Regions from separate parts of the Microlunatus elymi genome, predicted to be linked through region 2. Evidence: riboswitches for the same ligand, from Rfam matches in the RefSeq annotation. Region 2 holds a riboswitch; the other holds the start of a gene.
What was found. A riboswitch is a leader RNA that binds a small molecule or an ion and turns the genes downstream of it on or off. The one in region 2 is predicted to bind cobalamin.
Positions count from the first base shown of each region.

Region 1 (7,472 bases), 1.1 Mb from region 2:
GCTCGGCGCCGCGGCCTGCAGCGGCGGCGACAAGACGGGCGACGGCGCGACCTCGACCCCGTCGGCCAGCAGCGCGGCTCCGAGGTCGGCGTCGCCGACCCCCACCCCGAGTCCGACGCCCAGCCCCACCAAGGCGGCGAACTACGACCCGATCACCGGCGCCAAGAAGAGCGACAACGTGGTGGCCGCGGTCAAGATCGACAATGTCGCCGCGGCGCGGCCCCAGGTCGGCCTCGATCAGGCCGACATGATCGTGGTGGAACGCGTCGAGGGCAACCTGACCCGGATGGTGGCCATCTACCATTCGAAGTTCGCCGACCGGGTCGAACCGGTCCGCAGCGCCCGCAACACCGACGTCCAGTTCCTGCCGATGTTCGGCAAGCCGGCACTGGTCTTCTCCGGCGCCAACCGCAAGGTGCTGAAGCAGGTGCGGCAGAGTCCGTACCTGCGTCCGGTGCCGCGTTCGCGGCGCGACCCCGCCCGGGTCGCACCGCACAACGTGGTCGTCAACACGGCCGAGATCGCCAGGCTGCCCGGCATCGGCAAGGCACAGCCGATCGGCTACACGTTCGGCTCGGGTGCGCAGTGGAAGTCGGCGACCGCGGCAGCGAAGGTCAAGATCAAGGTCGGCGTCGACACCTTCGGCTTCGACTACACCGGCGGCCGTTACCGCACCAGCTGGAACGGACGGGCGAACACCGACGGCGCCAGCGGCAAGCCGGTTCTCACCGACAACATCGTCCGGCTGTCGGTCAAGTCTCACAAGGACACCAACACCACCTCCGAGTTGTCCAACGTGGCCGAGACGATCGGCACCGGCACGGTGACGATCTACTCCCAGGGCAAGCAGGTCGGCGGCACCTGGAAGCGGACGAAGCTGAACGGTCCGATGACGCTGCGGGACGCGCACGGCAAGGACATCCCGCTCAAACCCGGCCGGACCTGGATCATCCTCGACGGTTGAGCGCCCGGGTGTCCAGCCGGGTACACATCCAGCGGTCCGGACGCGCCTCCAACCGGAAGGCCAGAGCCGCGAACGCTGATCCGCCGTCGCCGGCAGGGTCGGTGCGCGCCCATCCGAACACGGCGACCGCCTCGACCGCGTCCGCGGAAGACCGGCTGACGTGGACGCTGCGCAGGACCGCGTGCTCGGCGGATCGTCGGCGGACGCGAGCATTCAGCTGGGTCAACGCCACCGGATCCAGCCAGCGGTTGAGCTGCGTCACCGGACGCAGCCCGTGCACGGCCTCCAGCAGGGCCGACGCCAGTCGAACACACCACGGGCCCGGATCCGGCAGCCCCGGCGGTAGTCCTGGTGCCCAGCTGTCACCGAACCGCAGGATGCGCACCTGCGGTTGCGAACGATGCTGGACGGATCGGTCCCAGCCGGCGCGATGCTGCTCGGCGGTCGTCGCCCACGGCAGCGGCTGCTGCTCCAGCGGCGGCGCGATCGCCTCCCGGGGCCAGGCCACGGCGGCGGGCACCGAGTCCGGCACCGGCAGCATCGCAACGTCGATCAGTTCAGCGGTCATCGCGACCTCCATCGGCCAGATCTGCTTGGTGTCGCAGATCCTGACACGAACCACCGACAATGCTGCTCCGGTTATGCACAACCCCAACCGGTATCGTTCGCGTCGTGATGGCCGCACACGAGCGATTCAGCTGGGCCGAGTTCGGTGAGGCCTGCCGCGAGCTGTCTCGCCAGGTCGTCGACAGCGGCTTTCGTCCCGACGTGCTGCTGGGCATCGCCCGCGGTGGGCTGCTGCCGGCGGGCGCGATGGCCTACGCGCTGGACTGCAAGAACCTGTTCACGATCAACGTCGAGTTCTACACCGGGGAGGATGCCCGTCTGGACGTGCCGGTGATGCTGCCGCCGGTGCTGAACGCCGCGGACCTGGACAACCTCGAGGTGCTGATCGTCGACGACGTCGCCGACACCGGAAAGACGCTGGAGTTGGTCGAGGCGTTCTGCGCGGACCACGTCGCCCAGACCCGGACCGCGGTGCTCTATCACAAGCCGCGATCGATCATCCGGCCTGATTACAGCTGGCGGCAGACCGAGCTGTGGATCGACTTTCCGTGGTCGTCCGAACCCCCGATCACCCGACCGTCCGACCGAACTGCAGGAGCCTGAGCTTGAACGTCCCCGCCGAACCGACCCAACCGGCAGCCGATCGCAACCCACCGTCACCTCGAGTGGTCGTGGTCACCCCGACCTACAACGAGCGGGAGAATCTGCCGATCCTGGCCGACCGACTGGCCGACCTCGGGATCGAGAATCTGCAGCTGCTGGTGGTCGACGACAACTCGCCCGACGGCACCGGTGAGGTCGCCGACCAGCTGGCCGAGAAGCATCCGGACCGGGTCGCGGTGCTGCATCGTACGGAGAAGAACGGGCTCGGCCGCGCCTACGTCGCGGGCATCTCGCGGGCGCTCGACGAGGGCGCCGACGTCGTCATCCAGATGGACGCCGATCTGTCCCACCCGACCGAGGTGGTTCCCGAGATGCTGCGGCTGCTGCGCGACACCGACGCCGGTGTGGTGCTCGGATCGCGGTACGTGGCCGGTGGCTCGGCGGCCGGCGAGTGGGCCTGGTATCGGCGGCTGCTCTCGGCCTGGGCCAACGCGTACGTCAATGTGATCCTGCGGCTGCACGTCAAGGACGCGACCGCCGGCTTCAAGGCCTGGAAGGCCGACACCCTGCGGAGCATCGACGTGGCCACCATCCGCAGCAACGGCTACGCGTTCCAGGTGGAGATGAACTACCGCGCGGTGCGGCAGGGTTTCAAGATCACCGAGACGCCGATCCGGTTCTCCGAACGCAACGAGGGCCAGTCCAAGATGACCCTGGCGGTGCAGTTGGAATCGGCGCTGATGCCGTGGCGGCTGCTGTTCAGTCGCCGAGCATCGCGTCCCTGAGCGCCCGCAGACCGCGTTCCAGATCGGCCAGGTCGGCGGCGCTCAGCCGGGTGGTGAAGATGTCGTGCAGATCGTCCAGGTGGGTGTCGAGGGCCCGATCGAGTTCGGCCCGGCCGGTGTCAGTCACCTCGGCGTAGACGACCCGGCGGTCCGCGGTGCTCGGGGTACGGCGGACCAGGCCGTCGCGCTCCAGGCGCTCCATCATCCGGGTGGTGCCGCCGGTGGTGATGTCCAGATGATGGCTGAGCTCGGACATCCGCAGCCGACCCTGCGGTGACCGGGACAGCCGGAGCAGCACCTCGAACGCCTCGGGCGCGATGCCGACCTCGTCCCGCAGTGTCGCCGAGACCCGATTCCGGACCGCGCTGCCGGCCTCGAACAGCAAACCGGCCAGGGTGATCAGTTCGTGGTCGCGTTCGGATTTGCCCGAGCTGGCGGTCCGAGCGGGCGAGACTGCCAGGGTGTGCGCGTCATTCACTTCAGACATCCTGCCACTCGGTCAGACCGCTTCCCACCGCCGAGGCACGGGTTAGGGTTCCTCACGCAACAGATTCAGGGAACCCGGTGTGAATCCGGGACTGCCCCGCAGCGGTGAGTGGAAACGACCGCCGTCTCCTCCTGACCGGGAGGACCAGCACTGGGTCAGCCGACCCGGGAAGCGACGGCCAGTAGTGGGCCGGCAACACGCCGGCCGTGTCCGCGAGTCCGAATACCTGCCCGTTGTGTGCGGGCGCAGCCGCGTACCGCAGACACCTCTTGGGCTCGCGAAGGAGAGACCATGATCAACAAGAACAGTGGGATCAGCAGGAGCACCATCCTCGGCTATCCACGACTGGGCGCAGAACGTCAACTGAAGAAGGCCACCGAGGCCTACTGGGCACACAAGATCACGGCCGAGGATCTGCTGCAGGTCGCGCGTCAGCTGCGGTTGGATCGCTGGGCCGAACAGCGGCAGGCCGGCCTGGATGAGCTGCCCAGCAACGATTTCTCGCTGTACGACCAGATGCTCGACGCGGCCTGGATGCTGGGAGCGATCCCGGATCGGCATCGTGGGCATGCCGGCCTTGACCGCTACTTCGCGATGGCGCGCGGCACCGACGAGGCCGAGCCGCTGGAGATGACCAAGTGGTTCGACACCAACTACCACTACCTGGTGCCCGAGCTCGGTCCGGACACCGAGTTCCGGCTCGACCCGACCAAGCCGCTGGCCGAATTCGACGAGGCGCTGCGGGCCGGGTATCTGACCCGGCCGGTGATCATCGGACCGGTCAGCTTCCTGCTGCTTTCCAAGCCTGCTTGGGAAGGCGGTGACTTCCAGCCGTTGGAGCTGCTGGATCGACTCGTGCCGCTGTATGCCGAATTGCTGTCCCGGTTGGCCGAACGCGGCGTCGAGTGGGTGCAGGTGGACGAGCCGTGCCTGGTCACCAACCAGCCGGATTCCGTACTGCAGCAGGTGGATTCGGTCTATCGGCTCCTCGCTGCTGTTCGGCAGCGTCCCAAGATCATCATCGCCAGTTACTTCGGCCGGCTCGGCGCGGCGCTGCCGGTGTTGGCCGGAACGCCGATCGACGGCCTGGCCCTGGACCTGACCGGTGCCGGGGCGGCGAACCTGGATGATCTCGAGCGGCTCGGCGGACTGCCCGGGCGGCGCTTGATCGCCGGGGTGATCGACGGGCGCAACATCTGGGCGGCCGACCTGCCGCGCACCTTCGAGTCGGCGCAGCGGGCGGCTCGGCTGGCCGGCGAGGTCGCCGTCGCGGCCTCGTGTTCGCTGTTGCACGTGCCGCTGGACGTGACGCGTGATTCGGGCCTTGCGGCCTCGTACCCGGGCTGGTTCTCCTTTGCCCGGCAGAAGCTCTCCGAGATCGTCATCCTGGCCCGTGGACTGAACGAAGGGGCAGCGGCGATCGCGGCGGAACTCGGGGCCAGCACGGATGCCCGGCAGGCCCGGCTCAACTCGCCGCTGGTCGTCAACCCTGCGGTACGCCGGCGTGCTGCTGCCGTCGGCGCTGCCGATCTCGACCGAGGTTCCGGCTACCCGGAACGCCGGGACGAGCAACGGGCGCAGCTGGGGTTGCCGGACGTGCCGACCACGACCATCGGCTCGTTCCCGCAGACCCGCGGATTGCGGCGAGCCCGGGCGAAGTTGCGGTGCGGCGAGTTGTCGCCGGCGGCCTACGACGAGGTGATGCGGGACGAGGTCCGTTCGGTGATCACCGAACAGGAACACCTCGGGCTGGATGTCTTGGTGCACGGGGAGCCCGAACGCAACGACATGGTGCAGTACTTCGCCGAACAACTGGACGGCTACGTGGCCACCGAGCAGGGCTGGGTGCAGTCGTACGGGACCCGGTACGTCCGGCCGCCGATCCTGCTCGGCGACGTGTCCCGGCCGGCGCCGATGACGGTGGAGTGGGCACGGTTTGCGCAGAGCCTGACCGATCGGCCGGTGAAGGGGATGTTGACCGGTCCGGTGACGATGCTGGCCTGGTCGTTCGTCCGTGATGATCAACCGCCGGCGGAGACGGCTCGGCAGGTGGCGTTGGCGCTGCGGGACGAGGTGACCGATCTGGAAGCGGCCGGGATCAAGATCATCCAGGTGGACGAGCCGGCGTTGCGAGAGACGCTTCCGTTGCGGGCGGCGGATCGCGCCGAGTATCTGCGCTGGGCGGTCGAGTCGTTCCGGCTGACCGTCGGCGGTGTCGCGAACCGGACGCAGATCCACACCCACATGTGTTACGCGGAGTTCGGTGATGTGTTGGACGCGATCATCGCGATGGACGCGGACGTGATCAGTCTGGAGGCGGCGCGGTCGAAGATGGCGATCGTTGCTGATCTTGCTGCTGCCGGTTATCCGAACGAGGTCGGTCCGGGCGTGTGGGACATCCATTCGCCGCGGGTTCCCGATACCGACGAGATCGTTGATCATCTTCGAACCGCGCTGGCCGCCTTCGGTGATCGCGTCTGGGCCAATCCCGACTGCGGCCTGAAGACCCGTGGATACCCGGAAGCGCGATCCAGTCTCGCCAATCTGGTGGCGGCCGCAGAGCAGGTCCGGCAGGACTCTGCCGGCTGAGCCAGAGGGTCCTGAGCAAGGCGTGCGGACCGCCCCTTCGACAAGCTCAGGGATCAGTGCGCGCGGGCGTCAACCTCGTACGACGTGTTGATCGACTCGAAGAAGTTGACCAACTGCAGGGTGTCGTTGGCAGTCGCCATCCACTTGGCCGGGTTGGCGACGCCGAAGGCCGCCTCGAAGCCGAGCTCCTCGAGGCGCCGATCGGCCATGTACTTCACGTACTGGTTGACGTAGTCGGCGTTCATGCCGAGGATCCCGCGGGGCAACAGGTCGGCGTTGTAGGCGACCTCCATCTGCACCGCGTCGATGATCATCTGCCGGATCTCGTCGGCGAACTCCGGAGTCTGCAGATCCTCGTTCTCGTCCAGTACGGTCAAGATCAGGTTGATGCCGAACTTCAGGTGCAGGCTCTCGTCGCGGACGATCCAGTCGATCAAGGAACCGAAGTTGCGCAGCAGATTGCGCTGCCGGAAGCTGAGCGCCACCATGAAGCCGGAGTAGAACCAGATCCCTTCCAGAATCACGTTGTAAGCAACGAGATTTCGGACGAAGTCGCGTTTTCCCTCGGTGGTGCCGATGTCCAGACTCTGCTCGGCCATTTGCTTGATGTACTTGACCTCGAAGGCCTCCTTGGCCGCCATCGAACCCACGTTGACGTGCGACTCGTACGCGGCGGCTCGGTCGATCGGGAACGTCTCCAGCACGTACTCGAAAGCCATGCAGTGGTTGGCCTCCTCCCACATCTGCTTGGCCAGGTAGAGATGGCACTCGGCGGCGTTGAGATACGGGTAGACGCCGAACGCCAGCGACTTGTTGACCAGCAGTTCGTTCGGGTTGAAGTAGCTCATCAGGTGGGTGAGCGCGTGCCGCTCCTCGTCGGTCATCCTGGCGAAGTCGCCGAGATCCTCGCCGAGCTGGATCTCGTGCGGGAACCAGGTGTTGGCCACCGCCTGGTTGTAGAGCTCGTACGCCCACGGGTAGGTGACCGGCTTGAGAAGCAGTCCCTCGCTGATCCCGGTGCCGAGAATTCCCTTGCTGGACATGAAAAGGTCACTCCTTAGTATCGAAATGGACGTGCCGTGAACTGGACCGTGAACGCCTACTGGCAGGACTCACACTGCAGGCGTTCCTGGGGGTCGATCGGGCAGTAGGCGCCGTCGACCTCTTCGGTGTCGTAGCCCTCGTGTTGGGTGACCCGTTCGGCGTCGGTATCGATCACCGGCAGCACCGTGCTGTCTGCCTGTGGCTCGGGTGACCGCGGCGAGCTGGGCCGAGCGAACCCGCCGAAGCCCCGTCTGCCGCCCGACGAGGAGCGGGAGGTCGATGCCGATTCCTGGCTGCGCAGTTGTTCCGCCTTGTTGATCTTGACCGTGCTCTGCTCGGCGGTGTGCCGGGGCATCATGTGCAGGTAGTAGGTGGTCTTCACGCCCATCTTCCAGGCGGCGCTGTAGAGGTCGACCATCTCGCCGATGTCGCG
Region 1 covers NZ_CP041692.1:2,483,607-2,491,078, forward strand. The annotation lists gene FOE78_RS11205 (DUF3048 domain-containing protein) at 1-964, shown strand, start outside; gene FOE78_RS11210 (Rv3235 family protein) at 948-1,586, opposite strand; gene FOE78_RS11215 (phosphoribosyltransferase) at 1,640-2,134, shown strand; gene FOE78_RS11220 (polyprenol monophosphomannose synthase) at 2,137-2,919, shown strand; gene FOE78_RS11225 (MarR family winged helix-turn-helix transcriptional regulator) at 2,894-3,406, opposite strand; cobalamin riboswitch at 3,451-3,654, shown strand; gene metE (5-methyltetrahydropteroyltriglutamate--homocysteine S-methyltransferase) at 3,698-5,995, shown strand; gene FOE78_RS11235 (ribonucleotide-diphosphate reductase subunit beta) at 6,049-7,038, opposite strand; gene FOE78_RS11240 (ribonucleoside-diphosphate reductase subunit alpha) at 7,095-7,472, opposite strand, start outside.
Region 1: linked by a shared signal. The riboswitch ahead of metE (5-methyltetrahydropteroyltriglutamate--homocysteine S-methyltransferase) and the one ahead of FOE78_RS05960 (ABC transporter substrate-binding protein) in region 2 are both predicted to bind cobalamin.

Region 2 (7,472 bases):
TCACCACTTCCGGTTCAACACCTTCCGGTTCACCACTTCCGGTCGGGACCTCACCGCGGTGGCCCCTGCCGGATTCGGTTCAGCAGGAAGTCGGCGGTGATCTCGTCGTCCCAGTGCGATTCGATCCACCAGGTGGCGCCGGCTTCCCGGTACGGCGCGACGTGCGCGGCCGCCGCGTCGGGGTCGCTGCCGTCCGTGGTCCCCTCGGCGATGACGTCGAAGCCGTCGAGTGAACCGCGCCGGTCGAGCATCCAGTCCCGGATCTTGGCGACCGCGGCTGGCTGGACGACGTCGTACTCCCCGGCACCGGGCGAGCGGTCGGCGGTGATCACACCGTCCCAACGTGCGGATCGGGCCAGCGAGCGGTCGTGCGGCCAGGCGCCGACGGTCCAGACCGGGATCCGCGGCCGTTGCACCGGCCGCGGACGGAAGACCAACTCCTTTGCCTGGTAGTGCTTTCCGTCGTAGTCGAAGGATTCGCCGGTCCACGCGAGGTCGAGGATGGCCAGGCATTCGTCGAGCTTCTCCCGACGCTCCCGACGCCCCGGTTCATCGGTGTTCACCCGGGAGTAGCCGCCGTCCCACTCGCCACCGAAACCGACCGGCAGCACCAGCCGGCCGGCGGAGAGGATGTCCAGCGTGAGCGTCTCGCGGGCGACCTTCCACGGGCGACGGCGGGCCAGCGAGAACACCATCGAACCGAGCGTGATGCGTTCGGTGCTCACCGCCATCGCCCCCAATGCCACCCAGGGGTCGTAGGTCGGGATCGGGCCGACACAGATGTCGTCCCAGACGAACACACCGTCCCAGCCGCCGGCCTCGGCTTCACGGGCCATCGTCACGTAGTCGCGAACCGTCCCGGCCGAGGTCACGATCCCGTACTTCATCACCCCACCACCTCCGTGTGGCGGCCCCGGCACGGCGACGGCCGCCGCACCGACGGTGCCTTTCCTGCAGCGTAACCAAGCGCGTGGCCGGAGGAAGTGCCATCCCCGGCGCGAGCCCCGATAGGCTGCGTCCGGATGAACGGGGGCACTTCATTGCGGATTGACGACATCGATTGAGATTTCCCCGAAATCGTGAAGGGTTTCGGTTTAGGCCGCTGCCGGTTGGTCAGCGGTGATCATCTCGTATTGGTCGGGTGGCAGCAAGGCCGCGCCGCTGTGCCGTCGTTGGACGTTGTAGAACTGGTGGCACCAGGCCAGGACGACAGCCCTGGCTTGGGCTTTGGTTTCGAAGTGGTGGCGGGACAGGACTTCGTGTTCGAGGGTGGAGAAGAACGACTCCGCTGCCGCGTTGTCGAAACAGGATCCGACCCGTCCCATCGACTGTCGGATCCCGAGTTTCTTCTTACACAGCAGGGAAAAGTCCTTCGCTGTATACGTTGATCCACGGTCGGAGTGGAAGATCACACCCTCGATGTGGTCCCGGCCACCGCGGACCGCCGCGGCGATCTTGATCGCATCACAGACCAATGGCGCGTCGGGGTGATCGCTGATCGGGCAGGCCAGCAGCTTGCGCGAGAACAAGTCGATCACCGTGGCCATGTAGAGCTTGCCCTCATCGGTCGGAATCTCAGTGATATCGCCACACCATTTGCAGTTCGGCGCCCGGGCGGAGAAGTCCCGCTGCACCAGGTCCGGGAACTTGGCCGCCTTGCGGTCCTGTTTGGTCAATCCCTTACGGTGTTTGCGTTTTCTGCCCTGCAGGCCTTGGCGGGTCATCGAGTCGGCGACCGTGTTGTGGCCCACCCTCCAGCCGGCATCGACCAGATCCCGGTGGATCCGCGGTGAGCCGTAGGTACGACCGGACGCCTCAAACATGGCCAGCACCGCAGCATCCAGCTCGCGGCGCCGCTGCTGTCGGTCGGTGACCGGGGACTTGATCCACTTGTAGAACCAGCCCACACTCAGGCCGAGGATGGCGCAGCAGACCGCGATCGGGACGCGGTAGAAGGTCCTCTGGTCGGCGATGAAGCGTGCCACGCTCACCTCATCGCCTCCTTCACCCACAGGACCACGGAACGCTTGAGAACATCACGCTCCATCCGCAGCTCGGCGTTCTCAGAGCGCAGCCGCTTCAACTCGTCAAGATCATCTTTGGACAGGCTATTGACGCCTTCACGCTGTTCACGGTCCCGGGCCACCCAGTTGCCCAGGGTGCCCTCGTTGACCCCCAGGTCACGGGCGACCTGCGCGATCGACTTGTTGGACTCGTGCACCAGCCGCACAGCGCCCTCGCGGAACTCCGCGTCGAACTTCCGTCGCTTCTCTGGCATGACAACTCCTCATAGTGCATGCCTTCACGAAAGTGGGGGATTTCCAGATCGCAAGCTTCTTGCGTTGTTGATGGCCGACGGACGGCAGAGCTATGCCGCCTTGGGGCAGCAGGTCGAACTGTCCACGGCCGCCACCAAGCGCCGGGTCGATCGGATGCGCAAGGAAGGCGTGATCCGCGGCTTCGGCGCCGATGTCAATCCGGCAGCGCTGGGGTGGAGCATCGAGGCGTTCGTGGAGATCTACTGCAACGGGCAGGTGCCGCCGAAACAGATGAAGGAGTTCGCGCACGCCATTCCCGAGGTGCACGACGCGTACACCATCACCGGCGAGGCCGACGGTCTGCTGGTGGTGCGCTGCACCGATGCGGCGCATCTGGAGCGGGTGCTCGGCCGGATCCGCGACCAGCACGACGTGCTGCGGACTCGTACTGCGATCGTGCTCTCCCACCTCTGAGCGCGTTCGCTCGCCAGGTTCGGGCGGTCGGACCGGCGGCGCCGATCAGGTTAGAATCGCCCTGCCGACGGGGAGGGAATCCGGTGCGAGACCGGGACTGCCCCGCAGCGGTGAGTGGGTACGAACGCTGTACAGACGCACTGGACGAACGATCCGGAGGACCTCGATCCTCCGCCGCGAGTCTGGGAAGCATCAGCCAGTAGGCCGTCGGGGATGATCCGGCGACACCCACAAGTCCGAAAACCTGCCGTCGGTGTGCGGGCCGCCGGTCCGCGCGTCCAGGGGTCTCGAGGGAAGATCACCGGCACACCGGCGCTGCCTCATCCATCGCGGTCGCCGGGTGACGGTGCCAGGCTCCAGGACAATCGTCGTGCGGCAAGGAGTCCGAAGCCTTTCATGATCAACAAGTTGTTCTCCGGCCGGCGGCAGCGGGCCGTCACGGCGGCCGCCGCGGCCGCGGCACTGACCCTGTCGCTGGCCGCCTGCGGCACCGACGCGGGCAGCCCGGCGCCGGGAGTCGCACCGTCGTCGACCGCGCCCGGCTGCATCACCGACTTCAACCCGAACACCGACTACTTCCCGGTCAAGCAGAAGCTCGAGTACGCCGAGAACTTCAGCCTCAGCTACCACAAGTCGTACCAGGTGCTGACCGTCAAGCAGCCCGAGGTGGGCGGCAAGCCGGAGAGCTACGTCCTGGTCAAGTGCGGCGCGCCGAAACCCCAGTTGAGCGGCGATCTCGCCCAGGCACAACAGGTGACGGTGCCGGTGCACAGCCTGTTCTCCGCCTCAACGACCCATCTGCCGAGTCTGGAAGCACTCGGCCAGCTGGATGTGGTGACCGGTGTCGCGTCGAATGCGCTGATCAGCTCCAAGGCGGCGCAGGAGCGGGTGCAGAGCCCCGACGTCACCGAGTTCGCGCCGGCCGGCACCGCCAACGCGGAGAAGATCGTGGCCGCCAAGCCGGACGTGCTGATCACCGCCGGGCAGACCGATCCGGCGTACGCGACCGTCCGGCAGGCCGGGATCCCGGTGCTGGCCGACGCCGAATACCTGGAGACCTCGCCGTTGGGCGAGGCCGAGTGGATCAAGTACTTCGCCGCGCTGACCGGCACCGAGGACAAGGCGGCGACGACCTTCGACAAGATCGCCGCCAACTACAAGTCCGCCGTGCAGAAGGCAGCCGATGCCAAGCCGACCTCGGTGGTGCTGAACCAGCCCTACCAGGGCAGCTGGACGATGCCGACCGGCGGCACGCCGATGGGCAAGTTGATCACCGACGCCGGCGGCAGCTGGCCCTGGCAGGACGACACGTCGACGGTCAGCAAGAACGTTGACCTGGAGACGGTCTTCGCCAAGTCCGGCGACGCCAAGCCGTGGATCACCTCGACGAACTGGAAGACCAAGAAGGAGGCCACCGGCACCGAGCCGCGGCTGGCCGACTTCGCCGCCTTCAAGTCCGGTGACGTGTGGGCGCCGAGCAAGCAGGTGAACGCGGCCGGTGGCAACAACCTGTACGAGTTGGGGGTGCTGCGGCCGGATCTGGTGGTCGCCGATCTGATCGCGATCCTGCATCCTGATCTTGAACCGGACCACCGGTTCACCTTCTATCAGAAGCTCAAGTGACGCGGTAGATGATGGCCAGCACCCCCGCCGAACGACCGATCTCCGCCGAGATCGATGCCGTCCGGGTGCCGCGCGGCCGGCTGCGGCGGCCGGTGCTGGCGCTGATCGTGATGGCGGTGGCAGCGGTGGCCGCGATCGGTCTGGGTGCCGCGGTCGGGTCGGTCACCATCGGCTGGCACGACCTGTTGCTGTACGCAACCACCGGGCACGCGGCCGATCCGGCCAGCACCGTGTTGCTCGAGCAGATCCGGATGCCGCGGGTGATCACCGCGGCCGCGGTCGGCGCCGGGCTGGGCATCGCCGGGCTGCTGATGCAGACGCTGTTCGCCAATCCGCTGGCCGACCCGTACATCCTGGGGGTGTCCTCGGGCGCCTCACTGGGCGTCGCACTGATCACCCTCGGCACCGGCACCGTGACCGGCGGCTTCGTCAGCCTGGTCGGCGGACAGCGGATCGCGGTGGCCGCGGCTGCGGCGACCGGGTCGGCGTTGGTGCTGATGTTGATCTTGGTGATCAACCGTTGGGTCCGTTCGGTGACCACGCTGCTGATCGCCGGGGTGATGTTCTCCGCAACCGTCGGCGCGTTCACCTCGCTGCTGTTGGCTTTCGCCGATCCGACCCGGATGCAGCGGTACGTGATGTGGGGGCTCGGCTCCTTCAGCGGCGTCACCCGCGGCGACCTGCTCGTGCTGCTGCCGGTGATCCTGATCGCGATCATCATCGCCGCGCTGCTGGCCCGGTCGCTGAACGCGATGCTGCTCGGTGAGCGGTACGCCCGCTCGATGGGCGTGCGGGTCGGATCCGTTCGGGTGCTGGCGATGATCGCGACCGCCCTGATCGCGGGCGCGGTGACCGCCTACTGCGGGCCGATCGCCTTCCTCGGCATCGCGGTCCCGCACCTGGCCCGGTTGACCATCGGCAGTTCCGACCACCGACTGCTGATGCCGGCCTCGATCCTGGTCGGCGTGATCGCCTCCAGCGTGTGTTCGGTGGTGGCTCAGCTGCCCGGTGACGACGCGGTGCTGCCGATCAACGTCACGGCCGCCCTGATCGGCGCTCCGGTGGTGATCGTGGTGCTGCTGCGATCTCGGCGTCTGTCGGCAGGAGCGGTCTGATGATCAACTTCACGGCGGGCGCGGGCCTCCGGCTTGATGACCTTCGGGTCGGCTATCGGCACACTCGGCGTTGGCCGGCCAGCGAGCCGGACCGCGTGATCGTCGACGGAATCACCGCCGAGGCGCCGGCCGGTCGGGTGACCGCGGTGCTCGGCCCCAACGGCGCCGGAAAGTCAACCCTGCTTCGTACGGTGGCCGGTCTGCAACCCGCGCTCGGCGGCGCGATCATGCTCCGTGGCGCTGCCGGAGTTGATCATGATCTGCTCCGGCTGTCGCCCAGGGATCGGGCCCGCCGGACCGCGGTGGTGCTGACCGAACGGGTGGACGTCGGGCTGCTCACCGGACGCGAGGTGGTCGAACTCGGCCGGCATCCCTACCTGGGCCTGGTCAGCCGGCTGACCGACCGCGATCATCGGCTGATCGCCGAGGTGCTGGCCGACCTGCAGGCAACCGATCTGGCCGAGCAGCGATTCGCCGAGTTGTCCGACGGGCAACGGCAGCGGCTGCTGCTGGCCCGCGCGCTGGTCACCGAACCGGAATTGTTGATCTTGGACGAGCCGAGCGCCTTCCTCGATGTGGGCGCCCGGGTGGACCTGATGGCGCTGTTGGATCGGCTGGCCCGGCAGCGTTCGATCACCGTGCTGGTGTCGACGCACGAGGTCGAACTGGCGCTGCGGATGGCGCACCAGCTGTGGCTGATCGATGATCATCGGCTGATCACCGGCACCCCCTCGACCTTGATCGACAACGGCAGGATCGGCACCGTCTTCGGCACCCCGCACGCCGTCTTCGACCCTGCCACCCGCACCTTCGGCGTCCGCACCTGACCGACTTGTCAGAAGGCCGTTGGGTTTATGGCCCAACTACCTTCTGACAACTCGGAGCTTTAGGGTCGGATTCGTGACGCCCGTGCCGAGTTCGACGTACCGCTTGCAGATCCGCCCCGGTTTCACGCTGTACGAGGCCGCGGAGCTGACCGACTACCTGGCCGAACTGGGGGTGGGTGCGATCTATCTGTCGCCGTTGTTGACCTCGGTCACCGGTTCCGATCACGGCTACGACGTCACCGATCCGACCCGGCTCGACCCGCAACGCGGCGGCGAGGACGGCTTCGCCGCGCTGCTGAAGGCGGCCGGAGCGCGCGACCTGCCGGTCGTTGTGGACATCGTGCCCAACCATCTGGGCGTCGACGTGCCGGAGCAGAACCCGGCCTGGTGGGACGTGCTGCTGCACGGCCGGCAGTCGGCGTACGCGTCCTGGTTCGACATCGACTGGACCGCCGACAAGCTGCTGATCCCGATCCTGGGCGACGATCCGGACGAGCTGCAGCGGCTGCAGATCGACGACGGCCGGCTCTGCTACTGGGAGCATCGGTATCCGATCGCGCCGGGCACCGGACACGGCACGGCGCAGGAGATCCATGATCGCCAGCACTACCGCCTGGTCAATCACCGACGGGGCCAGACCGAGCTCGGCTACCGTCGTTTCTTCGCCGTGAACACGCTGGCCGCTGTACGGATGGAGGATCCCGCGGTATTCGAGGCCACCCATCGCCGGGTCGCCGACCTGATCAGGCAGGGCGTCGCCGGACTGCGGGTCGATCATCCGGACGGGCTGGCAGACCCGGCCGGCTACCTGCAGCGGCTGCGCGACCTCGCGCCCGACGCCTGGATCGTGGTCGAGAAGATCCTCGAGCCCGGCGAGGAACTGCCGGACTGGCCGGTGGCCGGCACCACCGGCTACGACGCGTTGACCGATTTCACCGGCGTCTTCGTCGACCCCGCCGCCGAAGCCGAACTGACCGCGATCTACCAGCAACTGACCGGCGACCACCGCAGCGTTGCTGATCATGAACGGGCCGGCAAGCGACTGGTGCTGGACGACCTGTTCGGGTCCGAGCTGCGCCGGATCGCCGCGTTGGCGCCCGAGCTGCCGAAGACTCGGGCGGTGATCGCCGATGCGGCCACCCGGCTGGACGTCTATCGGGGCTACCTGCCCGACG
Region 2 covers NZ_CP041692.1:1,341,707-1,349,178, reverse strand. The annotation lists gene FOE78_RS05980 (LLM class flavin-dependent oxidoreductase) at 51-887, opposite strand; gene FOE78_RS05975 (IS3 family transposase) at 1,095-1,991, opposite strand; gene FOE78_RS05970 (transposase) at 1,988-2,278, opposite strand; gene FOE78_RS05965 (Lrp/AsnC family transcriptional regulator) at 2,349-2,732, shown strand; cobalamin riboswitch at 2,784-2,998, shown strand; gene FOE78_RS05960 (ABC transporter substrate-binding protein) at 3,129-4,355, shown strand; gene FOE78_RS05955 (FecCD family ABC transporter permease) at 4,364-5,470, shown strand; gene FOE78_RS05950 (ABC transporter ATP-binding protein) at 5,470-6,297, shown strand; gene treY (malto-oligosyltrehalose synthase) at 6,371-7,472, shown strand, end outside.